One region of the Geodermatophilus sp. SYSU D00700 genome, then DNA from elsewhere that is predicted to be linked to it. Evidence: riboswitches for the same ligand, from Rfam matches in the RefSeq annotation. Region 1 holds a riboswitch; each other region holds the start of a gene.
The links. A riboswitch is a leader RNA that binds a small molecule or an ion and turns the genes downstream of it on or off. The one in region 1 is predicted to bind cyclic di-AMP.

Region 1 (10,189 bases):
GCGTCCTACGTCGTCGTCGGCAGGGGCGACCCCGAGTCGCTGGAGTCGGCGCCGCACGGTGCCGGCCGGGCGTTCTCCCGGACCGCCGCGCGGAAGCAGTTCAGCCGGGCCGACCTCGACCGGCGCATGAAGGGCATCGCCTGGGGCCGCTCGGACGCGTTCCTCGACGAGCACCCCGACGCGTACAAGTCGATCGACGTCGTCATGGCCGACGCCGCGGACCTGGTGGAGATCCGGCACACGCTGTGCCAGGTGGTGAACGTCAAGGGCGACTGAGTCCTCCCCGGACGCTCGTGCTCTGCACACCCCTGTGTGCAGAGCACGAGCACGCCGGACCGCTTCCCCGGCGGTCCCCGGTGCAGGACAGTGACCCGGTGACGACGTCGATCGAGGCGGCCGGGCTCGAGCAGGTCGCGCCGGGGGTCTTCGCCTACGTGCAGCCCGACGGCAGCTGGATGATCAACAACACCGGCGTCGTGGCCGGCGACGACGGCACCGGGGTCATGGTCGACACGACCTCCACCGAGGCGCGCAACCGGGCGCTGTTCGCGGCGGTGGACGGCGTCGCCCCGGGCCGGCTGCGGGCGCTGGTGAACACCCACCACCACGGGGACCACACCTTCGGCAACTGGCTGGTGCCGGACGGGACGCCGGTGGTCGGCCACGAGCACGCGCGGGAGGACCAGCTCGCCGCGGGTCTGATCGCCGCCCAGGTGCTCACTGGGCCGGACTACGGGCACCTGGAGGTGCGCCCGCCCGACGTCACCTTCACCGGCGCGCTGACCCTGCACCTCGGGGAGCGGGCGGTCGAGCTGCACGCGGTGGGCCCGGCGCACACGCGCGGCGACGTCGTCGTCTGGCTGCCCGGCGAGCGGGTGGCCTTCGCGGGCGACGTCGCCTTCGCCGGCGGCCAGCCGTTCCTCGCCGAGGGCAGCATGGCCGGGTACCCGCGGGCGCTGGCCGCACTGCGGGCCCTGGAGCCGGACGTGCTCGTGCCCGGGCACGGCCCGGTGTGCCGCGGGGACCAGGTCCCCCGGCTGCTCGACGACCTCGCCGGCTACGCGGCCTTCGTCGACGCGACGGCGCGCGAGGGGCACGCGGCGGGGTGGTCGCCGCTGGAGACCGCGCGCCGGCACGCGGACAACCCGTACGCGGCGTGGCAGGAGTCCGAGCGGCTCGTGGGCAACCTGCACCGGGCGTACGCCGAGCTCGACGGCCGACCGCCGGGCGAGCGGCTGCCGCTGGCCGACATCTGGCCCGACATGGTCGCCTTCCACGGCGGCCCCATCGGCTGCCGGGCCTGAGGGCGTCCCCGGCGGTCACGCCGGCGCGGGGGCACCGTCCAGGCACCGCCGGGCCGCCGGGCGCATCCCGAGTCCCGCGAGGATCCCCCCGGCCCGGCGCCGGCGCTCGCGAGCGCGCTCGCGCAGCAGGCCGCCGAGCGCGGCGTTGACCGACCGGTCGGCGCGGCGCTCGAGGAACTCCGCCGTCGCCAGGTGGGTCGCTGCCCGCCGCAGTGCCTCCGCGCGCTCGAGCCGTTCCTGCGGTCCGCGGCCGGTCGGGGGCCCGTCGGTCCCGTCCGCGCCCGCCGTGCCGCCGGCCGTCATCGTGGTCGTCATCGCGTCCCTCGCCTCCGTCGGTCCCCGCATCTGTGGAGACGCCGGAAGGCGGCGGGGATGACGCGGCGCGGGGAACGAGGCGGTCAGCTGCCGGGGAAGCCCGGGCGGTCGCCGGTGCCCATCCCGCTCTCACCGGCGCGGGGCGACTGGTCGGGCGCGGCGCCCACCTCGGCGTCCTCGTCGTCGTGGACGGGGCGCTCGCCGGGCAGCACGTCGTCATCCTGCCCGGAGCGGTCGTTCGTGCCGCCGTACGGCCGTCCGGTCATCGAGCCCTCGGTCACTGCGGACCTCCTCCGCCGTGCACCGACCGGCCGGCTGGGCTCACCCCGGTCGGTGCCGGGGTGCCCGGCCGGCCGGCTGCGGAAACCGTCGCCCCGAGACGCGGTGTGCCGGTTGATCCCGGGCTCTGCCGGCTCGATCGCGCCCGCAGAGCGCCGGGAGAGCCGGCAATGGGGCGGCAACCAGCGCGAGAAGCACCGCGCCCCCCGTCCCGGAGCGGGACGGGGGGCGCGGTAGGGCGTCGGTCGGTCAGTAGGCCCGGCCGCTCGTGCCGCCCTTCTTGTTCTTGTTCTGGAAGTCGCGGACGAACTGCTTGATCTTCGCCTGGTTCTGCGGCTTCTGGAGCTCCTGCACCACCTTGGCGGCGACGCCCGAAGCCACGAGCTTCCTCAACATCCCCACGGGGTCCTCCTCCTGTCGGCTCCTGTCCCGTTGCCCCGTCAACGCGCGGGGCAACCGTGGGGATCCCGGTCTTTCACCCGTTCCACCGGTGGCGGGCCGCTGACGGGGCGTGCGGACGCACCGTTGCGTCCTTTCTCGTCCCATCCGGCGTGTCGGCACCCGACCGGGTGCTGCCGCGTGTCCAGGACCTCGGCGTGCGCGGTGGTCGCGCGGGCGTGTCCGATCCGGGAAACCAGTCAAATCCGCAGGTCCGTCCCGGGCGTGGCGCCGCGTTCCGTCGGTTGAGGGCCCCCGGACCCCTCCCTACCGTCGTCGCCGGTCCGCCAGGGTCCTTCGTCGCGCCCCGTGCGACACCTGGTGGCCACGCCGAACCGGGCGCCGGAATCAGCCGGCAGCCCGGGCCGGGGACCCACTGCAGCACTGGGGTGGAGCGCGACTCGTCGCGCCGGGCGACTCCTCCGTCCGAACCCGTCAGCTAACCCGGTAGGCGGTCGCGGAGAACAGGAGAACCGTCGTCCATGACGACTGCACGCACGTCCACCGCTCGTCGCTCGTTCCGCGGCATCGCCGTCGCGGCCATCGCCGGAGCCGGCATCGTCCTCTCGCCCCTCCCGGCCTCGGCTGCCGCGGGCGGTGGTGGTGGCACCGCGACCGGGACGGTGGCCGCCGCGCCGGCGCCCGCGCCCACCGGCGCGGCCCAGGTCGCCGTCGACACCGCGCTCGCCCAGGTCGGTGACCGGTACGTCTACGGCGCCACCGGGCCGGACTCCTTCGACTGCTCGGGCCTGACCAGCTTCGCCTACAAGGCGGCCGGCGTCTCGATCCCGCGCACGTCGAAGGCCCAGTCGACCTTCGGCACCGCGGTGGCGAAGGCCGACCTCCAGCCCGGTGACCTGGTGTTCTTCTACAGCCCGGTGTCGCACGTGGGCATGTACATCGGCAACGGCCAGATGGTCCACGCCTCGACCGCCAGCAAGCCGGTGGCCGTCGTCGACCTCGACTCGATGCCGAGCTACGCGGGCGCCCGCCGGGTCGCCTGACGCACGTCGCGGAACGGTGCCCCGGCCGGGCTCTCCGGCCGGGGCACTCTCGTGTCGTGGTGCACGAGGACGGTCCCCGGTGGCCCCGCCGCGCCGGCGCCGGACCGGTGGTGGCCGTGGGCAAGCTCGTCGCCGACCAGCTGCTGGAGCTCACTACTCCGCTGGTGGTCGGGGGCCAGCAGCGGGTGACCCGGACGACGACGGCGGGCGGGGCGCCGGCCAACGTGACGGCGAACCTGGCCCGCCGCGGCACCCCGACGCGGCTCGCGGGCTGGGCCGGCGCGGACCCGCTCGCCGACACGCTGCTCGCCGGACTGGCCGGGCGCGGGGTGGAGACGGCGGTGGTCCGCCGTGGCCGCACTCCCCTGTCGACGGTGCTCGTCCACCCCGACGGCGAGCGCACGCTGCTCACCGACCGCGGCGAGGGCGGGCTCGAGCCGGACGACGTCCGCGCCGCGTGGCTCGCCGGCGCGGCCGCCGTCCACCTCGACGGCTACGACCTGTTGCCTGGCCGTTTCCCGGACGCGCTCCGGGCAGCTGCCTCGCTCGCCCGGGACGCCGGCGTGCCGGTCACCGTCGACGTGGCGGCCGCGACGCGGATCGAGCGCCACGGGGCCGACGCGTACCGGGAGCTGCTCGTGGCGCTGCGGCCGGACGTCCTGTTCTGCAACGCCGTCGAGGCCGCGGTGCTGGGATTGGACGGCGACCGGCCCGCGTGGGCGCCGGCACTGGTCCTCGTGCACGCCGGCGCCCGGCCCACCCGAGTGCTCACCGCGGCGGGTGCGTGGCAGGTGCCGGTGGAGCCCCTGCCGGAGGGACGGCTCCGCGACACCACCGGCTGCGGGGACGCCGTCGCCGCCGGGGTGCTGGCCGGCTGGCGGACGGGGGCGCCGGTCCTGGACGCGGTCCGCGCCGGCCACGAGGTGGCCGCGGTGGTCGCGGGTGTGGTCGGGGCCCAGCCGCCGCCCTGACCGCCCGGGCTCACCGTCGACACCGGCGTCACCAACAGGTGCCTTTGTAGCGATGATGGCATCGGTCAAGGCTCTGACCTGCGGATTCAGGTTGTGCACCGCGTGCCGGTCGGCTATTGTTCGATCATGTGTTCGAGCGGGTGGGGGACCGGTGACGTCCTGGATGACGTCGCCGCGCTGGTCGCCGAGCGCAACCGGATCGATGCCGCCCTGGCCCGCCGGGTCCGCGCCGCGGAACTGTCCCAGGCGCCCGAACGGGACGGGCAGAAGAGCATGGCGTCGTGGCTGCGCGGGCACTGCCGGCTCTCCTCGGCGGCGGCGTCCCGGCTGGTCGGCAACGGCCGGGCGCTGGAGCACCTGCCGGCGCTGGCCGAGGCGCACGAGGCCGGGCTGGTGTCGGCCGAGCAGGTGGCCGAGGCCGCGCGGGTGGTCACGCCGCAGCGGCGGGCCGCGGCCGCCGCCCAGAACGTCGACCTGGCCGCGATGGACGCCGCACTGACCCAGGTCGCCCTCGACTGTCCCCACGCCGACCTGGTGCAGATCGTGCAGCGCTACCTCGACGCGCTCGACCCCGACGGGCCCGAACCCGACCCCACCGCCAGCCGGTCGCTGACGGTGTCCAAGCACGCCGACGGATCCCTCAGCGGACGCTTCCACCTGGACGCGGTGGCCGGGGAGCGGTTCCAGGCGGCGCTGGAGCCGTTCGTGCAGCGCGACCGCCCCGCCGGCGACCAGCGCACCCGGGCTCAGCGGCAGGGCGACGCGCTGGTGCAGCTGGCCGACACCAGCCTGGCGTCCGGTCAGCTGCCGGTGCTGCGCACGGTCAAGCCGCACGTCGCGGTGCGGGTCGACCTCGACGACCTGGCCGACCCCGCCACCGGGCCCGGCGCCGCCACCATGGGCTTCGGGGCGACGATCTCCGCGGCCCGGGCGCGCTGGCTGGCCTGCAACGGGGCGATCTCCCGGGTGGTGTTCGGGCCCGACGGGGTGCCGCTGGACCTGGGCCGCAGCCGGCGGCTGGTCAGCCGGCAGCTGCGGCGCGCGGTCGAACTCCGCGACGGCGGGTGCGTGTACGCCGGTTGCGACGCCCCGAGTCACTGGGCCGACGTGCACCACCTGGTGCACTGGATCGACGGCGGCGAGACCTCACTCGACAATTCGGCGCTGTTGTGCGAACGGCACCACACCCAGGTCCACCACGGCTTCCGCGTCGAGCGACAACCGGACGGCCGATGGCGCACCTGGCGCCCCGACGGCACCGAGATCACCGTCCCCGCACCGCTGGCACCCGCCGCCTGACGTCCTCGCGCGTCCCCCTCAGTGCTTGACGCCGAGGAAGCGCTCGACGCAGCCCATGCACAGACCAGTGTTGTCGTGCACCCACTCGCGGGCATTGACCTCGCGGCACATCGGGCACCAGCGGAAGGTCCGGCGCCGGCGGCGGGCGATCTCCCCGGCGGCCTCCGCGAGCACCTCCGGCTCGTACAGGACCTCCTCGGCCTGGAAGCCGCGGTCGGCCACGAACTCCCACACCAGGGCCCAGACGCCGTGCCACCGCGGCTCGGGCCGCGCGAGCGTGAAGCCGAAACCGTCCCAGCCGACCGCGACCTGGGCGGGTGCCCCGGAGACGAACCACCGCTGGTGCTCGAGGAGATCGGGACCCACAGGACTCGATACGTCGACCTCGCGCCAGCCGGCGCCCAGCGCCCGCGCCAACGCGCTGACCGACACGCCCAGCAGGGAAGCAAGCGCGGCGTCGTCCGGGGTGAGCGGCTCGGGCTCCCAGCCGTCGGGCAGGTCGACGGTCACTGCGCCATCTCGGCCAGCCGGCACATCGCGTTCACCTGCCGCAGCTGCTCCGGCGTCCGTACCGCGGCGTCGAGCAGCAGCGGGCTCATCACGACCACGGCCAGCGCCTTGGCCCGCGACACCGCCACGTTGAGCCGGTTCAGGTCGTACAGGAACGACACCCCGCGCGGCGCCTCCTCGGCCGACGTCGACGTCGTCGAGTAGACGACCACCGGCGCCTCCTGCCCCTGGAACCGGTCGACCGTCCCCACCCGCGCACCGTCGGGCAGCAGCGAGCGGATCAGCGCCACCTGGTTGTTGTACGGCGCCACCACGAGCACGTCCTCCGGCCCGATCGGCCGCTCGGCGCCCTCGTGGTCCACCCAGCCCACGCCCTGCAGCGACCGCCAGACCGCGGCCACCTCGGCCGCCTCCTCGGCGGACGACGCCGACGCCGCGACGGTGTGCGACACCGACCGCACCGCCAGCCCCGACCCCGACACCAGCCCGCCCGGCCGCACGGTGATCCGCTCGCGCAGCGGCGCCGACTCCAGCCGGCCCTCGTAGGCCAGGTCGGACACGAACGCGGTCAGCGCCGGGTGCATCCGGTAGGTCGTGTCCAGGAAGACGCCGCGGCCGACGGGCACGGTCGGGTGGCCCTCGAGCAGGTGCTCCAGCGCCGACAGCCCCGAGTCCCCGGGGTGCACCGCCTGCGTCGGCTGGGCCAGCTGCTGCGGGTCGCCGAGCAGCACCAGCGACCGCGCCGAGCGCGCCACCGCCACCGCGTTGGCCAGCGAGAACTGCCCCGCCTCGTCGACCACGAGCACGTCGACGGCCTCGGCGAGGTCCGGCTGCGTCCAGAACCACGCCGTCCCGCCGACCAGCGACACGTCGCCGTCGAGCAGCCGGGAGGCGACGTCCTTGCCGTCCTTCGACCACTCCACCCCCGGCGCGCCGCAGGCCTGGTGCTCGTCGCACTTCTGCAGCGCCGGCCGGCCCACGGCGGCCAGCACGTTGCCGATGACGGCGTGCGAGGTGGCCGTGACCCCGACCTTCTTACCGGCGTCCAGCAGCGCCCGGATCAGGTGCGACGCCGCCCGCGTCTTGCCGCTGCCGGGCGGGCCCTGCACCGCCAGCACCTCACCGTCGAGCCGCAGCCCGAGCCGGACGACGGCGTCGCCGGCCTGCTCGTCCGGCAGCCGGCGGCAGTCGGCGGGCACCCGCCGCTCGAGCAGCGCCTGGCCGAGGCAGTCGCGGCCGGCCAGCACGTCCTCCGCGGTCGCGGCGATCGCCTCGCGCAGGCCCTTGTCGTCGATCGGCCCGCCCGGACCCAGTCCGCGGGCGGCGACCGCCGGCTTCGACGTCTTGACCACCAGGCGGCCCTCGACGGCGTCGAGCGCGACGACGGTGCCCACGCTCGCCCGCGTGTCGACGTCGACGGCCGGCTTGCCCGTCTGCAGCTTCGCGTCCTGCGGCGGGAACCGGTACTCGTACAGCTTCGACCGCTTCTCCTGGCCGATCTCCACCGGCGCCGAGAGCCCGCCGAGCGCCGTCCCGTCCTCCACCAGCGCGGCGTCGTCGAGGTCGGCGCGGGCGAAGAACTCCCACCAGCCGGGGCGGGCCTCGCGGCGGTGCCACTGCACGAGGTCGCCGAGCAGGTCGTGCCCGGCCGCCTGCAGCCGCTCGACCAACGCCAGCTCGGCGGCCTCGGCCTCCGACCGCGGTGCCGGGCCGGTCGCCTCGGGGAGCATCGGCCGCGGCTGGCCGCCGTACAGCGACTCCAGCTCGGCCCGCTGCTCCTCCAGCCAGTCGTGCAGCTCGCGGGTCGAGTCGACGTCGTCCTTGTTGTAGAGCTCGATCGCCTCGAGGCGCTTCGGGTCGCGGTCGGCCAGCCACTGCTCGTAGGCGATGACGCTGCTCATGGCGTCGGCGACGTCGCCGGTGTGCTGCCGGCCGTAGAACGCCTCGACCTTCTTGATCGAGTACGAGCCCTTGCTGATCCGCATCGACTGCTTGACGACCGGATAGAGGTCGACGAACCGCTCCGCGCGCAGCAGCTGGTCGAGCTCGGCCTCGCGGACGCCGTACCGCCCGGTGAGCCGCTTGAGCGCGCTGACCTCGTAGGCGGCGTAGTGGTAGACGTGCATGCCGGGGTCGGCGCGCCAGGCGTCGAGGACGAGGTCGACCAGGTCGGCGACCATCTGCCTCTCCGCGACGGGGTCGTGCGCCCACAGCGCGGTGAAGGAGCCGTCGCGGCGCCCGATGCCGGCGAGGTACTCCAGGCCCGCGCCGTCGCCGGAGTGCGGGTCGCCCTCGAAGTCGAGGTAGAGGTCGCCGCGGCTGGGCTCGGGCAGCCGGAGCAGGCCGGTGGGTCCCGACGGCGGCAGCAGCGTGCGGGTGGGGACGCCGGTGCGGCGCTCGCGCAGCTGCTCGCGGGCCTGCTCCTGCACGCGCGTGCGGGTGGCCGCGCCGATGCGGGCGGCCCGCAGCGTCTCGGGGTCGGCGCCGGCGAGCTGCTCGAGGGTCGTGATGCCGGCGGCGCGCAAGGCCGCGCGGGTGTCGGCGCGCATGCCGGCGACGAGGGAGAGGTCGTCGGCTGCGGCCAGCTCGGCGTCGCAGCGCGGCTTCCAGGTGCACTGGCTGCAGTAGGCGACTGGGACCGGCTCGGTGGCGGGCGGGTCGGCGAGGAAGGCGGTGAGGTTGGCCCGGGCGCGGCGGGCGTAGGCGGCGACGTCGACCAGCCGCCACGGGTTGCTGACGCCGTCGCCGGTGATCACGCAGACACGGTCGGGCTGCCTGCCCTGGAGGACGGTGAGCCGCTCGGCGTAGGTGGCCATCTGCAGCAGCGCGGGCACCTTGACGCGGCGGGCCAGCTTGGCGTCGGCGACCTCGTAGGACCAGTGCCCGAGAGCCGAGGGGGTGGGCACCTTCAGGAGGAAGTCGGCCGCCCCGCCCCAGACGCCGTCGAAGAACGACGCCTGGGAGATGACGTCGACGCCGTCGCGCATGGCCTGCAGGGTCATCGCCTCCGCCTCGCGGCGGCCGGCCGCGTCGAAGCGCGCGGGGATGCGGACGACGGTCCGCCCCTCGGCCTCCAGCGCGTCGAGATAGCGCAGCTCGTGCTCGGTGCCGAGGTCGGCGATGAGCGCGGCGTGGTCGTCGGGGCCCTCGGCGAGCGGCGTGAGCCGGCCGTCGGCGACGGCGAGGTCGAGCGTCGTCACGTGCGGACAGGCCTGGTGGCGGGTCAGGTCGGTGGGGCTCAGGACCAGGGAGCCGTCGGTGCGGTACATCGAGACGGGACGGTCTCATGCGGGCGCCGGGATCGGTGCCTTCCGCGCCGGGCCGGAGGTGCCTTTGTAGCGCTAATGGCACCCGACGCAGACTGGCCGACGTGACACGGGGACTGCACCGCTCGCACCGGGTGGCCGGCGCCCTCGTCGGCTCGGCGGTGGGTGACGCGCTGGGCGCACCGTTCGAGTTCGGCCCACCAGGCGCGTTCGCGGCCCGCTTTCCGGCACCCGCCCGTGGTGCCGCGACGGAGATGTGCGGCGGCGGGTCGCTCGGGTGGGCGCCGGGCGAGTTCACCGACGACACCCAGATGGCGCTGCTGGTGGCGGCTTCCCTCGTCGAGCGCGGCGGGCTCGACGAGGCGGACCTGTTCGGGCGGTTCGCGACCTGGGCCGCGGCCGGGCCGCCGGACATCGGCAACCAGACGCGCGCCGTCCTGTCCTCCGGGTTGCCGTGGTCGTCGGCCGCGGCCGAGCACTTCGCGCGGTCCGGGCACGCGGCGGGCAACGGGTCGCTCATGCGGACGACGCCGGCGGCGATCTGGTTCTCCTGCTCGGGCACCGAGGCCACCGTCGACGCCGCCCGGCGGATCTCGGCACTGACGCACGGCGACCCGGCGGCCGGCGAGGGCTGCGCCATGTTCCACGAGCTGCTGCGGGTGGCGCTCGACGGCGGCGACCCGCTGGCCGCCGTCCCCGATGCCCTGTCGCTGGTGGCGCCGGAACACCGGGACCGGTGGGCGACCGTGCTCGCGCCCGACTGGTCGCCCGACCAGGCCACGGAGTCGAACGGCGCGGTGTGG
Region 2 (10,189 bases), on a different contig from region 1:
TGGCCGGCATGTTCACCGCCGTCGAGCCCGGCACCGGCCACCTGCTGGCGATGAGCGTCAACCGCACGTTCGGCTACGACCGGTCCGACCCGACGCAGGAGTCGTTCAACCTCAACACCTGGCCCAGCCAGGGCTCGGGCTCGACGTACAAGGTCTTCGTGGCCGCCGCGGCGCTGGCCCGGGGATACTCCTCCACCTACACGCTCACCGCCGCCGACCCCTACGTCTCCCGCGTGTACTCCGGCCCCTGTCAGGGCCGCGACACCGACGGCCGGTACTGCGTGCGCAACGCCGGGTCGGGCTACCGCCCGACGCTGGACCTGACCACCGCGCTCTACCAGTCCTCCAACACCTACTTCCTCGCGCTCGAGGACGCCCTCGGCAGCGTCGAGGAGCCGGTGCGGATGGCCGAGGCCGCGGGCCTGTTCCAGTTCAGCCCGCCGGAGCTGCCGCAGCAGATCATCGACGAGAACCGCGGCTCGTTCACCTTCGGCGCCGAGGCCACCAGCCCGCTCGCCCTGGCCAGCGCCTACTCGACGTTCGCGGCCGGCGGCACGCAGTGCGACGTCGTCCCGGTGACCGCCGTGCTCGACGCCGCCGGGCAGCCGGCCCGGGGTGCCGACGGCGAGCCGCTGCCGGTGGGCGACCGGTGCACGCCCGAGGCCATCCCTCCGGGCGTGGCCACCACGATGAACCAGATCCTCCGCAAGGACGTCGAGCCGGGGTACCGCGGGCAGACCGGGGCGCGCGCCTACGTCCGCGGGCACCAGATCGCCGGCAAGACCGGGACCTCGCAGGACAACTACTCGGTGGCCTTCGTCGGCTACACGCCCGAGATCACCGCGAGCGTCATGGTGCTCAACCCCAAGGAGAACGAGGACGTCGGCGGCTTCGGTGGCGGCAAGGGCGCCACGATCTGGCGGGACGCGATGGAGCCGATCCTCACCGCCCGGGGCAGCGGTGAGTTCCCGCCGGCCGACGAGACGGTGGAGCACGGCAACACCAGGCCGGTGCCCGGCTGCTCGGGCGCGCGCAGCTGCGAGCGGGTCCTCGCCGAGGCCGGCTTCACGCCGCAGACGCTGCGGGTCGACAGCGACGAGCCGGCCGGCGCCTTCCTCGGGACCAGCCCGCCCCGGGGTGCCCGGGCGGTGCCCGGCCAGGTCGTGTCGATCCTGGTGAGCAACGGCAGCGACTACGTCGAGCCGGCTCCCGAGCCGGTCACCCCCGACCCCGCCCCCGATCCCGAGCCGCCCGCCCCGGCGCCGGAGCCCGCTCCGGAACCCCCGCCCGGGCCCCCGCCGCCGGAACCGGCTCCGGAACCGGCTCCGGAACCGGCTCCGGAACCCCCGCCCGGACCCCCGCTGCCCGGCACCGTGCCGGAGGATCCGGCCGGGGCGCTGCCGGCCCCGGGGGAGGGCGCGCCCCCGGCGCCCGCGGCGCCGCCGCCCCCGGCGCCCGCGGAGCCGGCACCCGCGCCGGCCGAGGGGGCGCCCTGGAGCCCGGGGTAGTGGGCGCCGGCCCGACGCCGGGCGAGCCGCTCGTCGAGCGACTGGGTGAGCAGCCACCCGGCCAGCAGCACCAGGTGCAGCAGGAACAGCCACAGCCCGACGGCGACCACCGCCCCGACGACGACCAGGCCGCCGAACGGGGCGCCGAGGTCCAGCGGCAGGGACAGGAACAGGACGAAGCCCTGCAGGAACCCCGACAGGCAGGCCGCGGTGAACAGCGCCCCGCTGGTGAGCGCCGTCCAGCGGAAGCGCCCGCCGGACACCACGCCGTAGCCCCACAGCAGCGGCACCGTGAGGACGAACAGCACCGAGTAGTAGCCGACGGCGAGGCGGCCGACCACCGCCCCGGCGCCGTCCTCGCGGGCCAGGTCGGCCATCACCCGGGCCGCGAGCAGCAGCGGGTACAGCAGCAGCGGTGAGACGACCACCAGCGGCAGGCTCAGCAGGCGGCCGCGCCAGCCGGTCAGGCTCTCCCGGCGGGGGCTGAACCGCAGCAGCGCCCGGCGCAGCCCCTCGCCGTAGAACGTCAGCGGCACCAGTGCCAGCACGAAGCCCAGGAGGTCCAGGCGGGTGCCGGCGTCGACCAGGCGCTCGACCGCCTCCGGGGCGCCCAGCGGGGTGGGCAGCAGCTCGGTCAGCCGGGCGGCGAGCGCGCGCACCTCGTCGGCCGAGGTCGCCAGCGCGGTCAGCCGCACCGCGACCAGCAGCAGCGGCACCACCGCGATGCCGGCGTAGAAGGTCAGTCCCGCCGCGATCAGGGCGAGGTCGCGCCCGCGGAGCAGCTGCTGGGCGCCGGCCAGCAGGCCCCTCGTCTCGGTTCGTAGGCGGGCTGCGGTCCACCTGCGTTCCGGAGTCACCCGCCCATGCCACCAGCCCCCGCGACCGGGCGCCCGTCGGGGGGCCGGTGGACGGTCAGTCCTCGGAGGTGTCGTCGGTGGTGGGCGCGTCGTTGCCGGGGTTGGGGCCGGTCTCCTGGCACGCGGCGTCGTTCTCGTTGCTGGCGTTCTCGCCGCTCGCGTCGCAGTTGGTGGGCCCGCGGGAGAAGTCGGTGTTGTCGCCGCAGGCGGTCAGGGAGCCGAACAGCGCGAGCACGACCAGCGGCCGGGTCAGGCGCATCCGGGTGGAGGTGGACATGCCTGACTCCTACACGCCCCGGAGCCCGGCCAAACCGCCAGGGGCAGGCAGTCCGGTGACCGGGCGACCACGGAATGTCACCGATGTGATTACACCGGGGTGATTGTCACGCGTCCGTCACGACCCTTACTCTGTGTGCGTCCAACGGGGCGCTCCGTCACTGACCTGGGTGACACCCCGAGGACGCCGTCGAGCCGGTCGCCCCGCGGGGCGCCGGGCCGGGGACCCACCGCAGTCCTGGGGTGCAGCGCGTGTCCGCACGCGCCGGGCGAGTCCACGCCCGAACCCGTCAGCTAACCCGGTAGGCGGCCTGGGAAGAGGAGAACCGCCGCGTGGCGTCCCTGCGCACGTCTGTCCCCGGCACGCCCGTGACCGGCCGCCCGGCCCGCCGCCGGCAGGGTCGCCGCGCCGCCCTCGTCCTCGCCGGGGCCGTGGGGCTCGGCGTGGGGGTTGGGGTGGTCCCCTCGTCCGCCCTGGCCGAGGAGCCCACGACGGCGGCTGAGGCCGCACAGCTCGTGGCCGCCCGCGGGCACGAGCTCGAGGTCGTCACCGAGCAGTTCAACGAGGCCCGCGAGGTGCTCGCCGCGCAGCAGGCCGCGGCCGAGACCGCCGCCGCCTCCCTCGCCCAGGCCCAGGCCGCCGTCGGCACCGCCCGCGAGCAGGTCGTCGGCATCGCCCGCTCCGCCTACACCGGCAACGGCATGGGTTCGCTGCAGGCGCTCCTGACCAGCGAGGACGCCGACGAGTTCGTCAACCGCGTCAGCCTCCTGCAGGGCGTCGCCGGCTACCAGGGCGAGCTGCTCGGCCAGGCGGTCGCGGCGACCGACACCGCCACCGCCGCCCAGGCCGCCGCCACCGATGCCGCCGTCGAGGCGCAGCGCCAGTACGACGCCGTCGCTGCCCAGCAGGTCGACCTCGAGGACCAGATCGCCGCCTACCAGGCCGACTTCGCCCGGCTGACCGCCGAGGAGCAGCGCGCCGCGCTCGAGGCCGCCGCGGCCGCGCACGCCGCCGAGGACGAGCGGGCCAGCCGCGACGACGAGCGCGAGGAGCCCGCCGCGGCGCAGCCCGCCGAGGAGGCGCCGGCAGCGGCGGCCGCGCCGGCCAGCGGCGTCGCCGGCACCGTCGTGGCCACCGCCATGGCGCAGCGGGGCGACCCCTACGTGTGGGCCGCCGCCGGCCCGGACTCCTTCGACTGCTCGGGCCTGACCCAGTACGCCTTCAAGGCCGCCGGGATCAGCCTCCCGCACTCGAGCCGGATGCAGTCGCAGATGGGCACCGCGGTCTCCCGGGCCGACCTGCAGCCCGGTGACCTGGTGTTCTTCTACAGCCCGGTCAGCCACGTGGGCATCTACATCGGCAACGGCCAGATGGTGCACGCGCCCACCTCCGGCGACGTCGTCAAGGTGGCCGGCGTCGACTCGATGGGCGGCTACGCCGGCGCCCGCCGCATCGGCTGAGGAAGGGCCACCCTCCTCCCCGGGAGGGTGGCCGTTCCGGCGCGTTGCCGGGGTCACACCCGGTCCGGGACCTCCGGCGGAGCCTGCCGCGTTGCACCCTGCGGAGCCGCCGCCGATCCGTGAGGACCGCATCCCCGTGAACCCCCGCACCGTCGCCACCGCCTTCCGCGTCGTCGCCGTCGCCGAGGCGCTGTCCTGGGTGGGCCTGCTGGCCGGGATGTACGTGAAGTACGTGCCGGAGACCTCCGAGGTCGGCGTGCAGGTGTTCGGCCCGGTCCACGGCGCGGTGTTCGTCGCCTACGTCGTCGTGGCGCTGGTCGCGGCCCGGGTGCTCCGCTGGTCCCCGGGGACGACGCTGCTGGCGCTCGCCGCCTCGATCCCGCCGCTGGTCACCGTCGTCTTCGAGCGCTGGGCCGGCCGCACGGGGAGGCTGGCGGTCCCCGCGCGGGCCTGACCTACGGTTCCGGGCATGCCGACCGTGCTGCCCGCCACCGCCCGCACCCTGCTGGCCCGCACCGCCCGGGTGCAGCGCGACGGCCGCGCGCCGAGCCTGGTGGCCGGCGTCGTACGGGACGGCGGCCTGGCGTGGTCGGCCGGCCGCGGCGACGTCGCCGAGCCGCACACCGACGTCCAGTACCGGCTCGGCTCGATCAGCAAGACGGTCACCGCGGTCGCCGTCCTGCGGCTGCGCGACGAGGGCCGGCTCGGCCTCGACGACCCGCTCGACCGGCACCTGCCCGGCACCCCGCTGGGCGACCGCTCGATCGGGCAGCTGCTGTCGCACCTGGCCGGCGCGTCCGCCGAGAGCCCCGGCGGCTGGTGGGAGCGGGTGCCCGGCGGGTCCCTGGCCGACCTGGCGCTCGGCGGGGACGACGTCGTCCTGGGCGAGGCCCGGCGCTTCCACTACTCCAACCTCGGCTTCGGCCTGCTCGGCGAGCTCGTGGCCCGGCTGCGCGGGCGGGCGTGGGACGACGTCGTCACCGCCGAGGTGCTCGGGCCGCTGGGCATGACCCGGACGACGCCACGCCCGTCCGGCCGCGCCGCGCAGGGCTGGGCCGTGCACCCGTGGGCCGACGTCGCGCTGCCCGAGCCCGAGCACCACGCCGGCGTGATGGCCGCCGCGGGTCAGCTGTGGGCCACCCTCGCCGACCTCGCCCGGTTCGCCGCGTTCCTGCTCGGCGACACCGGCGACGTGCTGTCCCCGGCCACCCTGGAGGAGATGGCGGTGCCGGCCGGCGTCGACCCGTCGTCCCCGGCCTGGTCGGCGTACGGGCTCGGGCTGCAGGTGCTGCGGGTCGACGGCCGCACGCTGACCGGGCACGGCGGCTCGATGCCGGGCTTCCTCGCCGGGGTGTTCGTCGACCGCGAGGAGGGCACCGGCGGGGTCTCCCTGGCCAACACCACCAGCGGCCTGGACGCGCTGCTGCCCGGGCTGCTCGCCGACCTGCGCGCCGCCGAGCCGCGGGTGGTCGACCCCTGGCGCCCGTCGGAGCCGCCAGTACCGCTCGAGCAGCTCGGCGTCTGGTACTGGGGCCCGGCGCCGCACGCCCTGCGGGCGGTGGCCGGCGGACTGCTGCACCTGGGGCCGCTGCCGGGACGGGCCGGACGGGCCAGCCGCTTCCGCCGGGGCGACGACGGCCGGTGGGTCGGGCTGGACGGCTACTACGCCGGGGAGACGCTGCGGATCGCCCCTGACCACCTCGACCTGGGCACGTTCGTCTTCACCCGGCAGCCCTACGACCCCGCGGCCCCCGTCCCCGGCGGCGTCGACCCCCGCGGCTGGACGGTGCCCTGAACCGTCGAGATCACGTGATCTCGACGCCATCGACGCCCTGGACCGTCGAGATCACGTGATCTCGACGGGCATCGTGTACACGGTCAGGGCCGGTCGAAGGCGTCCATCGTGGTCTTGACGACGGCGCCGTAGGCCAGGTGCGGCACGAGGTCGCTGACCCAGTCGGTGGCCGACCACGTGCGGGGGTCGGTGACGCCCAGCGCCGTCATGGGCCCGTTCGCGGCCACCAGCACGCCGAGGGTGGTCAGCAGCGTGCCCACCAGCGGCTGTGACCGGAACCCCGACGCCCGCGCCAGCCCGGTCAGCACGCCGACGCCGACGCCGGCGACCAGGCCGGTGATCGGCCCGAGGCCCTGGAGCCGGTTCTGCCGGTGCTCCTCGTCGCCGGGGATCGGCACGTGCGCCTTCTCGGCGAGCCGCTCCACCGTCTGCTCGGGCGTGGAGCTCGTGCCGCGGCCGCGGACGGTCATGTCCAGGTAGGTGACGGCGTTCAGCGCGGTGGACCCGGCCGCCCCCGCCGCCGCGCCGCGCAGCGCCCAGCCCAGCGTGCTGATGCCCCGCCTGCCCTTGCCGAAGGTCCCCACCGGGGTGCGCCTTGCCATGGCTCCGCCGGTACCCGGGCGCGCGACCTGCGCAAACGGCGCACCATGGGCGGGTGGACGACGCCGGCCCGGCCCTCGAGCGCGCCATCGACGCGCTGCTCGACGCCCGCGCAGCGGGGGCCACGATCTGCCCGTCGGAGGCGGCCCGCGCCGTCGACCCGGAGGGCTGGCGGGCGCTCATGCCGCAGGCGCGCGCGGCCGCGGGCCGGCTGGCCGCACGCGGCGCGGTCGAGGTGACCCAGCGCGGCGCGGTGGTCGACGTCGGCACCGCGCGCGGGCCGGTGCGGATCCGGCGGGTCAGCCGCTGACCGGCAGCGGCCGGGACAGGAAGGCGGCGAGCAGCCGGGCGGTGCGGTCGACCGTGCCGGCGTGGAGCACCTCGTAGCCGTGGGTGCTCAGCGTGGGCAGGCTCAGCAGGGCCGCCCGCGCCGTCTGGCCCGACGCCTGCGCCTGGGAGGCGTCGGAGTCGAAGGACTGCCACACCGCCGTCTGCGGGTCCAGGCCGAGCTCGGTGCCGACGTCGACCAGCGCGTCGGCGACGGCCCGGTCGTAGACGACGGCGTCGTCGGCGTAGGCCACCACCGGCCCGCCGTCCAGGGTGACCTGGTACTCGGGCTCCGCGGGGCCGACGTCGAGGGCGAGGGTGAGGTCGCCGGGCAGCGTCCGGGCGGCGTGGGAGGCGCCGATCCCGCCCATCTCCTCGTTGGTGGTGGCCACCAGGTACACGTCGCCGTGCGGGCGCCCGCGCAGCAGCCGCGCCGCCCCGACCAGCGCGGTCAGCGCGGCCCGGTCGTCGAGGAAGTACGAGCCGACGTGGTCGCCGAACCGGGTCAGCCCGCGCCGGTCGGCGTGCACGCAGACCCGCGTCCCCGGGTGCACCCCGGCGGCGGTGAGGTCCTCGGCCGGGCAGCCGGTGAAGACGTACACGTGCGACCAGTCCATCGCCTTGTCGCCCTGGTCGGGCTTGGTCTGCCAGATCCGCTGGCTCTCGGCGGTCGTGTGCTCCGAGCCGAGCGTGAGGACGCCGGTGAGCGTCCGGTGCCGGCCGAGGACGGCGACCGGGCCGAGGCCGAAGTTGCCCGGGTACATGACGCCCAGCGAGGTCACCCGCAGCGTGCCGTCGGGCTCGACCCGCTTGACCATCATCGACAGCTCGTCGAGGTGGGCCACGACCCGGACGGCGGGGGCGGACCGGTCCGTCCCGTGCAGGAGCGCCACGAGGTTCCCGGCGGCGTCGACGGTCACCTCGTCGGCCAGCGGCTCGAGCTCCCGGCGGACGACGTCGCGCACCGCCTCCTCGTGCCCGCCGGGGCCGTACGTGCGCAGCAGTTCGTCGAGCAGGTCGGGCAGCGGGGTGGGCGCCTCGGAGGTCACCCCGGACCCCTACCCGGACGGCGGGCGCTCTCCCGCCGCGCGCTCGAGCAGCGGGTCGACCCGGTGCTCGACGTAGCGGCGCAGCGCCAGGGCGGTGTCGGTGCGCTCCACCCCGGGCAGCGCGAGCACCTGCTCGGTCAGCCGCCAGAGGTCGTCGGCGTCGACGGCGACCACCCGCACCAGCAGGTCGGCCGCCCCCGACAGTGCCGTCACCTCCAGCACCTCGGGCATCGCGGCGAGCGCGGCCGCGACCTCCTCGAGACCGCGCTGCACGACCTGCACCGTCACGTAGGCGCCCAGCCGGTAGCCGAGGGCCTCCGGGCGCACGCGGGAGGCGAAGGGGGCGAGCAGTCCGCCGGACTCCAGCCGGGCCAGCCGCGCCTGGACGGTGTTGCGGGCCAGCCCGAGCTGCTGGGACAGCGCCAGCACCGTGGCCCGCGGGTCGGCGTCCAGCGCCTGCACGAGCCGTGCGTCGGTGGCGTCGAGGCGCTCGGGGCCGGCGGGCACGGTGGCAGTCTGACACGTCCGGAGGACGCGGGGCACGCATCCTGCTCAGAGCACCGTCGCGGGCTTGCGCATCGCGCCTCCGGGGTGGTGTGCTCCTCCGCGGCGTGGGACGTGTCACGATGTGTGAGTGGAGCCACAACCCCGGCGCCACAGGACGTCCAGCACCGCGACCGGCCGGCGACCCCGGCAGCCGCGGACGACGGCGAGGAGCAGCGCGTGAGCGTGTCGAGCGCGACCACCGAGATGGTCGACCCCGTACCCGGGGCGGCCGCGCCCCACCTGCCGCAGCAGCCCGACCTGGTGCAGCTGCTCACCCCCGAGGGCGAGCGCGTCGAGCACCCCGACTACCCGCTCGACGTCTCCGCCGACGAGCTGCGCGGGCTCTACCGCGACCTCGTGCTGGTCCGGCGGTGGGACGTCGAGGCCACCGCGCTGCAGCGCCAGGGCGAGCTGGGCATCTGGGCCTCGCTGCTGGGCCAGGAGGCCGCGCAGATCGGCGCCGGCCGGGCGATGGCCCCCGACGACATGGCCTTCCCGACCTACCGCGAGCACGGCGTCGCCTGGACCCGCGGGGTCGACCCGCTGCACGTCATCAGCCTCTTCCGCGGCGTGGACAACGGCGGCTGGGACCCGGTGGCGACCGGCTTCAACCTCTACACCGTCGTCATCGGCGCGCAGTGCCTGCACGCCACCGGCTACGCCATGGGCCTGCAGCGCGACGGCGCCGAGACCGCGACGCTGGCCTTCCTCGGCGACGGCGCGACCAGCCAGGGCGAGGTCAACGAGGCGCTGATCTGGGCGGCCAGCTTCTCCGCGCCGGTCGTCTTCTTCTGCCAGAACAACCAGTACGCGATCAGCGTGCCGCTGGAGCGGCAGACCCGGATCCCGCTGTACCAGCGCGCGGCCGGGTTCGGCTTCCCCGGCGTGCGGGTCGACGGCAACGACGTCCTCGCCGTGCTCGCCGTGACCCGGGCGGCGCTGACCGCCGCCCGCGAGGGCCAGGGCCCGACGTTCATCGAGGCCTTCACCTACCGGATGGGCGCGCACACCACCTCCGACGACCCCACCCGCTACCGGCTCGCCAGCGAGCTGGAGGAGTGGAAGCTGCGCGACCCGATCGCGCGCCTGAAGGCCTACGTCTCGCGCACCGGGGTCGCCGACGCCGGGTTCTTCGACGCCGTCGAGGCCGAGGCCGACGAGCTGGCGGCGCGGATCCGCTCGGGCACCACCGAGATGGCCGACCCGCCCGGGACGGCGATGTTCGACCAGGTCTACGCCGAGCAGACGCCGCTCGTCGCCGCGCAGCAGGCGGAGTTCGAGGCCTACCAGGCGTCCTTCGAGGAGGGCGGGCACTGATGTCCGAGACGCTGACCATCGGCAAGGCCCTCAACCTGGGCCTGCGCCGCGCCATGGAGGACGACGCCAAGGTCGTGCTCATGGGGGAGGACATCGGCCGCCTCGGCGGGGTCTTCCGGATCACCGACGGCCTGCAGAAGGACTTCGGCGAGGACCGCGTCGTCGACACCCCGCTGGCCGAGGCCGGCATCCTCGGCACCGCCGTCGGGCTGGCCATGCGCGGCTACCGGCCGGTCTGCGAGATCCAGTTCGACGGGTTCGTCTTCCCGGCCTACAACCAGATCGTCACGCAGGTCGCCAAGATCCACGCCCGCTCGCGCGGCCGGCTGCCCATGCCGATCGTCATCCGGATCCCCTTCGGTGGCGGCATCGGCGCGGTCGAGCACCACAGCGAGAGCCCGGAGGCGTACTTCGCGCACACCCCGGGGCTGAAGGTGGTCGCCGTCAGCAACC
Region 3 (10,189 bases), on a different contig from region 1:
GGTCCGGGGCGTCGTTCGCGTCGCCCCGGGTGGTGAACACCGGAACCCCGCTGGTGGTGTCCACCGCGACGACCCGGTGGGTCACGAGCTCCGGGGCGCCGGGACGGCGCTGGAACGTGATCACGTCGCCGGGCTCGACCTCCGCCGTGTCGGCCGTGCGCGTGAAGACCATGCCGCCCACCGGCAGGCCGGGCGTCATGCTCCCGCTCAGGACGGCGAGCGCGGAGCCGCCGGTGACCGCGGGGTAGAGGGCGATGCCGAGTGCGGCCGCCGTCGAGGTCACCAGTACGAGGCCCAGCACCCAGGAGACGAGTCGGCGCAGCCGGCGCACGAGCGCGTTCCCGGCCGCGGGCTCCGCGGCGCTGGCTCGGCGGGACACGTCCCGATGCTCCCCGGCGGGCCGGCGGCCCACATCATCGAAATCGACGATGTGCCGGTGGACCCCGCGCGCGCACGATCGTCCGCGTGCGCTGCCGGTTCCCCGTGACCCGCCGTCGTGGGGCAGGTGGCGCGTGAGGCGCGGCACGGCCTGGGCCCTCGGCGGTGTCCTGGCTGGGACGCTGGTTCTCGGCGTGGACGGCACGACGGCCACGTTCGTCGACACCGCCGTCCTCCCAGCGAAGGCGGGGGCGGGGTCGGTGACCCTCGACGTGACGCCGGAGGGCCCGGTCGCGGGTCACCGGCTGCTGATGAACCCGGGCCAGGGCGGCACCGTCCGGGTCGCCACGGACGTCTCCGGAGCCGCGCCGGCCGAGCTGCGGCTCGCGGTGGTCGGCGTCCCCGAGGAGCGGCCGTGCGCCGGGCTCCCCGACATCACGCTCACCGTCCGGCCGGCCACCGGGGCACCGACCGTCGCTGACCTGTGCGAGCTGGCGACCGGGCGCGGCGCTCCGTTGCTCCTCACGGACGCCCCGGACAGCGAGACCACCCTGTCGCTCACGGCCACCGGGGAAGGCGGCTCCCCGGCGGCCGACCGCTGGGACGGCACCCTCCGCCTCACCCTGGAACACCGGGGAGGCGGCTTCAGCGACGCGCGTGACGTGCCCGTCCGCGTCGTCCGGCCCGACGCCCAGGGAGGCCACGGCGGCGGGGCAGAGCCCGGTCGCGCCGGCGGGGACTGACCGCTCCCGGGGGCGGTCAGCGTGCCGGCAGCGGGCCCGGCCGGTCGAGCCAGCCCGACCGGCGGGCGAGCGCCACCGCCTGCAGCTGGGAGTTGACCGCCAGCTTCGTCAGCACGGCGCGGATCTGCGTGCGGACGGTGGCCTCGCTCACGTGGGCCGTCGCCGCGATCGTCGCCGCGGGCATGCCGGCCGCGAGGCACCGCAGCACCTCGTCCTCCCGCGGGCTCAGCTGCCGGAACGGCGCCAGCCGGGCGGTCTCGTCGGCGCGCGCCCGCCGGGCGGCGGCGAGCAGGTCCTGACGGCGCCCCTCGTCGAGCACCGGCCGTCCCTCCCGAACGGTGCCCAGCACGCGGACGAGGCTCTCGAGGTCGGTGTCCTTGGGCAGGACCGTCACCGCGCCACGCTCCACCGCGGTGCCCCAGGTCCCGTTCCCCGTCTCCGCGGTGAGGACCACGACCCGGCAGTCCGCGCTGGTGAGCGGACCGACCAGGTCGAGGCCGTCGATCGGCACGCCGTCGGCCCCGGTGCCGAGCCGGAGGTCGAGGAGCACCGTCGCCGGGGCGGCCGCGGCGCAGACCCGGGTGATCCCCTCGGCGGTGTCGGGGACCACGCGCCGGGCGGGGACGCCGGCCGCCCGCAACCCGATCTCCACCGCCTGGGCGAACAGCGAGTGGTCGTCGACCAGCAGCACCGGCGGGCCGTTCATCGCGCCAGGCCCAGTTCGGTGGGCACGTCCACGGCGGACCGCGGTCGCGGGACCGCCGCACTGCGGGCCGCCTGAGCCGGGGCCCGGACGGGCAGCGTGAGCACGAAGCAGCAGCCGACGGGGCTGTCCGCCGTGGTGAGGTCGCCACCGTGCCGCCGGGCGAGGTCCCGGGAGATGGCCAGACCGAGGCCCTCGCCGGGGCTGTCGGGGCGCCGCGCGCCGGCCTCGAAGACGGTGTCCCGGGGACCGGCCGGGAGGCCGGGGCCGTCGTCGGCCACGGTGACCATGAGCCGGTCGGTGACCTCGACCGACACCCGGCACAGTGACCGAGGCGTGTGGGACAGGACGTTGCCGAGGAGGTTGCCCAGGATCACCGCCAGGGCATCGCCGTCCACGGCCACCGGCGCGGTCCCCGAGGGGGACCAGGCCACCCGCAGGCCGCGCTCCCGGTGGCTGACGACCAGGGGCCGGACGACCCTGTCGAGGTCGACGACGGTGACCGACGGCGTCCGATCGGGCAGTCGCAGCATGCGCCCGAGCCTGGCCAGCTCCAGGGTGATCGACTCCTCCAGGTCGGCGCGGGCAGCGCTCGCCGGTCCCAGGTGGCGGACGGCGGAGGACGCGGCGCGGACGCCGGCGACCGCCGCCCGCGCGTCGTGCAGGCAGGCGCGGGCCTGCTGCAACTCCCGCTCGTGGCCGGCGAGCTGCTCCAGCAGCCCGGCGACGTAGCGCTCCTGACCGGCCAGCGCGCCGGTGAGGCGGTGGAGCCCGACCAGGACGGCGGCCAGCGCGACGGCGAGGAGCCCGGTGTCCTCGACGGCCTGCACCGCGGCGGCGGTGCCGGGCACGACGGCCGGGAGGCCCGGCGCGGCGGTGAGGAGCCCGACGACGAGCGCGCTCGCGCCCAGTGCCCCGGAGGACCTCCGGTCGTGGGCATCGAGCCGGTCGCCGCGCGGGGTGGCGCCGGCGACGAGGACCCACAGCGCGCCGGCCAGCACGAAGCCCGAGGCTCGTGCGGCGCCGCCGAAGGGGATCGACGGACCGAGCGTCCCGGCGGCCACGAGTACCGCTGCGACGAGGGGGAGCGCGACCAGCCCGGCACCGATCGCGGTGTCCCGCCGCGGCCGGGTGCCGGCGTCGGTGGCGGCGCGGAGAACGGCGCAGGCGGCGGCCACGACCACGGCCAGCCCGACGCCCTCGGCCAGGTCCGGCGACCGCTGGTCGAGGAGGGCGGAGGCCGCGACCGTGGCGGGATCGTGCAGGCCCAGCAGGACCAGCCCGACGCCGGTGTACCAGGTGGCCCGCGTGCCGGTCACCCGCCAGCAGAGCAGGAACATCGCACCCGCGGCGACCAGGCCCAGGGTCGCGAGCAGCACCAGGACGGTGTGCCGCGCCTCGTGGCCGGCCGTGACCAGGACCGTGAGCGCCGCGGCGACGACCGTGCAGCGACCGACGGACAGCCACCGCCGCCCAGAACTGATCGCGCACATGCTCCGCACTCCTCGAACCCTCCGTCGAACGAAGGGCACCACATCACACGGACGGGTGACAGCACGGCGGCCCGCGACGAGGGAGAGGCGCCAGCGCCACGCGGTGACTCTGTGACAGACGTGTTCCGGTACCGGAGTGGATCAACAGAACTGACGATGCCGCGGAGGGCGTGCGCGACCGAGGCTCTCGTCGTTCGCCGCACGCATGCCGGCGAGAACCGTCGCCGTGACGGGGACACCGACAGGAGACACCCGTGAAGAAGATCGCACTCGCCTCCGCCGCCATGGGCGGCGCCGCGCTGCTGGCCTTCGGCGCCAGCGGCACCTTCGCCGCCCTCAGCGACACGACCACCCAGGATGTCGGCACGGTTGCCGCCGGCAGTGTGGTCGTCAACACCTGGGACAAGACCAGCGCGAACATGGCCAGCACGCCCCTCACCCCGGGCGACAGCGTCGTGCGGAGCTACTACGTCCAGAACGGCGGCAGCGTCGCGGGCAGGCCGAGCGCGCAGGTCCTCAACGTCACGAACGTCGACGACGGCTGCACGTCGAGTTCCGAGCGATCCATCGACGACTGCACCAACCCCAGTGCGGGCGACCTGGCCGCTCAGGTCGTCGTCAGCTACGCCACCTTCGCGCCGACCGGGACGGACTGCGTCGTCCCGAGCAATCAGCGGTACGTGACGCTCGGTGGGCTGACCGAGATCGGTGGCAAGCAGGCCTCGGACGGGTCGACGCTCGCCGCGCAGCAGGCCCTTTGCGTCGCCTTCCAGCTGACCTTCGTCGAGGGGGAGAGCGACAACAAGGCCCAGGGCGACTCGTTCACCGCCCAGGTGCAGTTCGGCCTCGAGCAGGTCGTCTGACCGACACCCTCCGTCGAGGGCGGTCCGGGGTCTCCCGGGCCGCCCTCGCGGCGTTCAGGAGCCGAGCGCGTAGCGGGTGAACAGGACGCCGTCCTCCTCGAGCACCTGGACCAGCCGCGGGCGGACGACGTCGGCCAGCGCCCGGTCGAGCAGCCGGGCCGGCCCGCCGACCAGCGCGGGGGAGACGGTGAGGTCGAGTTCGTCGACCACGCCCGCGTCCAGCGCCGCCGACAGCAGCGCCGGCCCGCCCTCGCACACCAGCTGCCCGAGGCCGCGGTCGGCCAGCCGGTCGAGCGCGAGCGGCAGGTCGACGTCGTCGTCGCCGCAGACGAGCACCTCGACGCCGGCGTCGGCCAGCGCGGCGCGGCGGCCGGAGTCGGCGGCGGCGCAGGTCACCAGCAGGGTCGGGGCCTGCGCCAGCCGGTCGCCGGGCGCCAGCGACGCCCGGCGCGAGACCACCGCCACCGGCAGCTCCGGCGGCCGCCCGAGGGAGGCACGCAGCCGGCCCACCGCGGAGTCGGCGGGCACCGGGCGGTAGCCCTCGGCCGCGGCGGTGCCGTGCCCGACCAGGACGGCGTCGGCCAGGGCCCGCAGCACGCGGAACACCCGCTGGTCCCCGGGCGAGCCCAGCCCCGCGCTGCGCCCGTCGACGGCGATCGCGCCGTCGAGCGAGACGACGAAGTCGACCCGCACCGACCGCCCCGGCGGCCGCCGGTAGGCCGCGGCGAGGGCGGCGTCGTCCGCGACGGGCCCGGCGTCCGGGAACAGCCGCCGCACGGTCAGCGCGTGGTGAGCACGGCCGCGCTCTCGGCCGGCAGCGTCACCGTGTCGCCGTCCAGCGCCGGGTCGTCCCCGGTGGCGAACAGCACGCCGGTGGCCGGCCGGTCGAGGTCGACCTCCCGCGGCTCGCCCGACAGGTTGGCCACCACCCGCAGCGCGCCGCGGTGCACCACCAGGAGGCGGTCCTCGTCGTCCCAGCCGACCTCCACCGCGCCCAGGTCCGGGTCGACCAGATCCGGCTGCGCCCGGCGCAGCGCCAGCAGCGCCCGGGTGGTCGCCAGCAGCCGCGCGTGCGGCTCCCGCTCGGGCTCCGACCAGTCCAGCTTCGAGCGGGTGAACGTCTCCGGGTCCTGCGGGTCGGGCACCTCGTCGGCGTCCCAGCCGTGCTCGGCGAACTCGCCCTTGCGCCCCTCGGCCGTCGCCCGCCCGATCTCCGGGTCGGTGTGGCTGGTGAAGAACTGCCACGGCGTCGAGGCGCCCCACTCCTCGCCCATGAACAGCATCGGGGTGAACGGGCCGGTGAGGACCAGCGTCGCGCCGACGGCGAGCAGGCCGGGGGACAGCGACGCCGAGATGCGGTCACCGATGGCGCGGTTGCCGACCTGGTCGTGGTCCTGCAGGTAGCCGAGGAACGCCCAGCCCGGCAGCCGCGCGGTGTCGACCGGCCGGCCGTGGGACCGGCGGCGGAAGCTCGACCAGGTGCCGTCGTGGAAGTACGCGCCGGTCAGCGTCTTGGCCAGTCCCGCCAGCCCGGCCGCGGCGAAGTCGCCGTAGTAGCCCTGCCCCTCGCCGGTGAGCACCGCGTGCAGCGCGTGGTGGAAGTCGTCGCTCCACTGCGCGTGGATGCCCGTGCCGTTGGCGGCGCGCGGGGTCACCAGCCGGGGGTCGTTGAGGTCGCTCTCGGCGATCAGTGTCAGCGGCCGGCCCAGCGCCGCCGAGAGCCGGTCGACCTCCTGCGCCATCTCCTCGAGCACGTGGGTGGCCCGCTCGTCGACCAGCGCGTGGACGGCGTCGAGCCGCAGCCCGTCGACGTGCATGTCCCGCAGCCACATCAGCGCGTTGTCGAGGATGTAGCGGCGCACCTCGTCGGAGTCGGGCCCGGACAGGTTGATCGACGAGCCCCACGGGTTGGGCCCGCCCTCGCTGAACACCGGCATGAACAGCGGCAGGTAGTTCCCCGACGGGCCGAGGTGGTTGTAGACGACGTCCTGGATCACGCCCAGGCCGCGCTGGTGGCAGGCGTCGACGAACCGCTGGTAGGCCGCCGGCCCGCCGTAGCTCTCCTGCACCGTGTACCAGAGGACGCCGTCGTAGCCCCAGTTGTGCGTGCCGTCGAAGCCGTTGACCGGCAGCAGCTCGACGAAGTCGACGCCGAGGTCGACGAGGTGGTCCAGGCGCTCGACCGCCGCGTCCAGGGTGCCCTCGGGCGTGAAGGTGCCCACGTGCATCTCGTAGACGACGCCGCCGGCCAGCGGGCGCCCGGTCCAGGCGCCGTCGCCCCAGGAGTGGGCCGCGGGGTCGAAGCGGCGGGACGGGCCGTGGACGCCGTCGGGCTGGCGGCGCGAGCGCGGGTCCGGCCGCACGGTGTCGTCGTCGCCGAGCAGGAAGCCGTAGTCGGCCTCGGGCGCGGCCGGCACCTCGGCGCGCCACCAGCCGCCGTCGTCGCGGCGCATGTCGTGCACGGCGCCGTCGACCTGCAGGCGCACCCGCTCCGGCACGGGCGCCCAGACGGCGAACTCGGCGGCAGCGGACATGCGAGGACCTCCCGGCGGTGGTGCGGCTGACCGGACCCTCTTGCCCGCTGGGGGAGCGGTCAACCGCCGCGGGCGGCGGCCCGCGGGGGAGCGGGTCCCCCGGCGGCCGCGCGGCTCACGGCCGGCCGAGACCCCCGGGCTCCCGGCAGCCGGGGGAGGACCCCCCGGCTGCCGGAGGACTCACGGGAGCTGCAGCTCCTGACCGACGTAGATCCGGTTCGGGTCGCTGCACTCGTCGCGGTTGGCGGCCCACACCGCCCGCCAGCCACCGTCGACGCCCTGCGCCCTCGCGATCTTGCCGAGGGTGTCGCCGCTCTTCACGACGTAGGAGCCGCCCTCACCGTCGCCGCGGTCCCAGCGGGAGCCGCGGTCCCAGCTGCGGTCGGCGTCCTCGGCCGGTGCCGGCGCCGGCTCCTCGGCGGCCGGAGCGGGAGCGGGGGCAGGAGCGGCGGCCGGCTCCGGAGCCGGCGCGGGGGCCGGCGCGGGGGCCGGGGCAGCCGCGGCCTCGGGCGAGCCGGCCTCCGGCGCCGACGGGTCGAGGTTCTTGCCGCAGGTCGGCCAGGCGCCCGGGCCCTGGACGTCGAGCGTGGCCTCGGCGACGGCGATCTGCTGCGCCTTGGTCGCCAGGTCGGCGCGCGGGGCGTAGTCGAGGCCGCCGAAGGCCTCCCAGGTGCTCTGGCTGAACTGCAGGCCGCCGTAGTAGCCGTTGCCGGTGTTGATGCTCCAGTTGCCGCTGGACTCGCACTGGGCGACGGCGTCCCAGTCGTTGGGGGCGGCGGCCGAGGCCGGGCCGGCCGCGACGCCGATCGCGGCCGCGGCCACGCCGGTCGTCACGAGGGCACGGCGGAGGAAGGACGTGGACGTGCGCATGCGGGATCTCCGATCCGCCGCCTGCGAGGTGAGCTGTCGGGTTCGGAGCGATCGGTGCCCCGGCCGCACGTGTGCGGCTTCACCCCCAGGCGCTGCGTCCGGTCCCCCCGTGACCGCGGCGCACACGCCGAGATGGGTCCCCCACCCCCGTCCTGGCTGTGCAGGAGGAACGGAGCCCGGCGGACGGGGTTCGGCGGACCGGCTCCGGCACGCCGCCGTCGGTCGGCCGCGTGCGGGAGCCAAGGTAACGGTCGCATCACGGGACGGCACACCGGCCCCACCCGTCACGGCGTGCCGCCCGGCGTCCCGGGTCCGGCCCGGGCGCGGCACCGCAGGTCACGGCGGCGCCGGGCGGCGCCGCCGTGACCTCCGTCTCATCCTCGGACGAGCAGCGCCACGGGCAGCCGGGCGAGCAGGCCCGCCACGGGCGCCCCGCCGGCGTCGGCCACGACCCGGGTGTCGGTCAGCACGTCGCGCCAGGCGCCCGTGGGCAGCGCCAGCGCGGTGTCGCCCCAGCCGGTGGCGGCCAGCGCCACGGGCAGCCGGGTCGCCACCGTGACCGCTCCGCCCCGGTCGAAGGCGACGACGGAGCCGGCGGCGCTGCCGGTGGCCTCGACCGGCGTGTAGCCGGAGAACAGCTCCGGGGAGTCCCGGCGCAGCCGCAGCGCCCGGGAGGTGACCAGCAGCTTGGCCGCGCCGGTGTCGTCGACCCCGGGCACCTCACCGCCGTCGAGGCGGGCCAGCAGCCGCCGGCGCTCGTCGTAGTCGACCGGGCGGCGGTTGTCGGGGTCGACCAGCGAGCGGTCCTCCATCTCGGTGCCCTGGTAGACGTCGGGGACGCCGGGCATGGTCAGCTGCACGAGCTTCTGCGCCAGCGCGTTGGACCGCCCGGCCGGGCCGATGCGGGCGACGAACGCCTCGATCTCGGCGTTGGTCGCCGGGGCGTCGTACGCGGCGTCGACCATCCCGTGCAGCTGCGCCTCGAAGGCCTCGTCGACGTCGGTCCACGTCGTCGAGGTGCCCGCCTCCCGGGCGGCCTTCTCGGCGTAGGCGTGCGCCCGCTCGCGCGACAGTGGCCAGGCGCCGACCAGGTTCTGCCACACCAGGTGCGCCAGCGGCCGGTCGGGCAGCGGGTGGCGCGCGAGCCAGCCGCGTACCAGGTCCGCCCACTCGGTGGGCACCTCGGCGAGCACGGCCAGCCGAGCCCGGGTGTCCTCGCTGCGCTTGGTGTCGTGCGTGGTCAGCGTGGTCATCGACTCGGGCTTGCGCGCCCGCCGCCGGGCCTGCGCCTCGTGGAACTCCGCGACCGTGCTGCCGAACCGGGCCGGGTCGCCGCCCACCTCGTTGAGCACCACGAACCGGGCCCAGCGGTAGTAGGCGCTGTCCTCGACGCCCTTGGCCATCACCGGGCCGCTGGTCTGCTCGAACCGGGTGGCCGCCTCGGTGCCGGCCCGCGCCAGCACCGGGTGCAGCGCGTCGACCGCGGCGACCAGGTCGGGACGGCGGTCGCGGACGGCGGCCACCGTGGCGTCGAGGTGCTCGCGGCCGTCGGGCAGGTAGGTGCGGTAGACGTCGAAGCTGGCCAGCAGCTCGGCCAGCGCCTCCTCCTCCGTCTCGACGTCGATCCCGGGCAGCTCGCCGATCACCCGCACCAGGCGGGCGACCTCCGAGCCGAGGCTGCCGTCGGTGACCTCGCGCTTGCAGTGGTGCACCAGCCGCGCGTAGTCGACCTCGCGGCCCGACAGCTCCGTGTCCAGCGCGGTGAGCGCCGCCTCGCCGGCCGGGTCGACCAGCACGTCGTCGACCTCGGCGAGGGCGTCGTAGCCGGTGGTGCCGGCGGTGCGCCAGCTCTCCGGGAGGTCCTCGCCGGGCTCGAGGATCTTCTCGACCACCGTCCAGCGCCCGCCCGAGGCCTCGGCCAGCCGGTCGAGGTAGCCCCTCGGGTCGGCCAGGCCGTCGGGGTGGTCGATCCGCAGCCCGTCGACCGCGCCGTCGGCCACCAGTTCCAGCACCAGCTCGTGGGTGGCGCGGAAGACCTCGGGGTCCTCCACGCGCAGCCCGGCGAGGGTGTTGATGGCGAAGAAGCGGCGGTAGTTGAGGTCGGAGTCCGCCCGCCGCCAGTCGACCAGCTCGTAGTGCTGCCGGTCGTGCACCTCCTGCGGGGACCCCTCCCCGGTGCCCGGGGCGATGGGGAAGCGGTTGTCGTAGTAGCGCAGCTCCCCGTCGACGACCTCCAGCTCCGCCACGTCGTCGGCCGAGCCGAGCACCGGGATGCGCACCCGGCCGCCGAAGTCCCAGTCGATGTCGAATGCCGCCGCGTGCGCGCTGTCCCGCCCGTGCCGCAGCACGTCCCACCACCACGGCGCCTCGGCCGCGTCGGCCACGCCCATGTGGTTGGGCACCAGGTCGAGCACCAGCCCCAGGCCGTGCTCGTGCAGTGCGGCGACGAACCGGTCCAGGCCAGCCCGCCCGCCGCGCGACTCGTCGACGTGCGCGTGGTCGACCGTGTCGTACCCGTGCGTGCTGCCCGCCGCCGCGCGCAGCAGGGGCGAGGAGTAGGCGTGGCTGACACCGAGGTCGGCCAGGTAGCCGGCCACCGTGGCGG

Region 2: another riboswitch for cyclic di-AMP. It lies ahead of ACI79V_RS17920 (C40 family peptidase); the one in region 1 lies ahead of ACI79V_RS04125 (C40 family peptidase).
Region 3: another riboswitch for cyclic di-AMP. It lies ahead of ACI79V_RS19435 (transglycosylase family protein); the one in region 1 lies ahead of ACI79V_RS04125 (C40 family peptidase).

What each region holds. Positions count from the first base shown of each region.
Region 1 is NZ_JBJGZA010000003.1:170,807-180,995, forward strand. Features, by position in the region: gene ACI79V_RS04100 (RtcB family protein) at 1-276, shown strand, start outside; gene ACI79V_RS04105 (MBL fold metallo-hydrolase) at 375-1,304, shown strand; gene ACI79V_RS04110 (hypothetical protein) at 1,320-1,619, opposite strand; gene ACI79V_RS04115 (hypothetical protein) at 1,703-1,900, opposite strand; gene ACI79V_RS04120 (hypothetical protein) at 2,148-2,300, opposite strand; cyclic di-AMP (ydaO/yuaA leader) riboswitch at 2,655-2,806, shown strand; gene ACI79V_RS04125 (C40 family peptidase) at 2,819-3,340, shown strand; gene ACI79V_RS04130 (carbohydrate kinase family protein) at 3,397-4,311, shown strand; gene ACI79V_RS04135 (DUF222 domain-containing protein) at 4,438-5,610, shown strand; gene ACI79V_RS04140 (hypothetical protein) at 5,629-6,120, opposite strand; gene ACI79V_RS04145 (TM0106 family RecB-like putative nuclease) at 6,117-9,389, opposite strand; gene ACI79V_RS04150 (ADP-ribosylglycohydrolase family protein) at 9,491-10,189, shown strand, end outside.
Region 2 is NZ_JBJGZA010000028.1:45,641-55,829, reverse strand. Features, by position in the region: gene ACI79V_RS17935 (transglycosylase domain-containing protein) at 1-1,508, shown strand, start outside; partial or broken gene ACI79V_RS17930 (YhjD/YihY/BrkB family envelope integrity protein) at 1,547-2,365, opposite strand; gene ACI79V_RS17925 (hypothetical protein) at 2,421-2,642, opposite strand; cyclic di-AMP (ydaO/yuaA leader) riboswitch at 2,832-2,967, shown strand; gene ACI79V_RS17920 (C40 family peptidase) at 2,975-4,102, shown strand; gene ACI79V_RS17915 (DUF3817 domain-containing protein) at 4,239-4,556, shown strand; gene ACI79V_RS17910 (serine hydrolase domain-containing protein) at 4,572-5,897, shown strand; gene ACI79V_RS17905 (hypothetical protein) at 5,981-6,499, opposite strand; gene ACI79V_RS17900 (DUF3253 domain-containing protein) at 6,553-6,807, shown strand; gene ACI79V_RS17895 (M42 family metallopeptidase) at 6,797-7,873, opposite strand; gene ACI79V_RS17890 (Lrp/AsnC family transcriptional regulator) at 7,883-8,380, opposite strand; gene pdhA (pyruvate dehydrogenase (acetyl-transferring) E1 component subunit alpha) at 8,597-9,736, shown strand; gene ACI79V_RS17880 (alpha-ketoacid dehydrogenase subunit beta) at 9,736-10,189, shown strand, end outside.
Region 3 is NZ_JBJGZA010000034.1:18,554-28,742, forward strand. Features, by position in the region: gene ACI79V_RS19400 (signal peptidase I) at 1-379, opposite strand, end outside; gene ACI79V_RS19405 (hypothetical protein) at 513-1,121, shown strand; gene ACI79V_RS19410 (LuxR C-terminal-related transcriptional regulator) at 1,138-1,827, opposite strand; gene ACI79V_RS19415 (sensor histidine kinase) at 1,824-3,317, opposite strand; gene ACI79V_RS19420 (TasA family protein) at 3,572-4,180, shown strand; gene ACI79V_RS19425 (dihydrofolate reductase family protein) at 4,235-4,957, opposite strand; gene treZ (malto-oligosyltrehalose trehalohydrolase) at 4,960-6,714, opposite strand; gene ACI79V_RS19435 (transglycosylase family protein) at 6,895-7,584, opposite strand; cyclic di-AMP (ydaO/yuaA leader) riboswitch at 7,588-7,715, opposite strand; gene treY (malto-oligosyltrehalose synthase) at 7,959-10,189, opposite strand, start outside.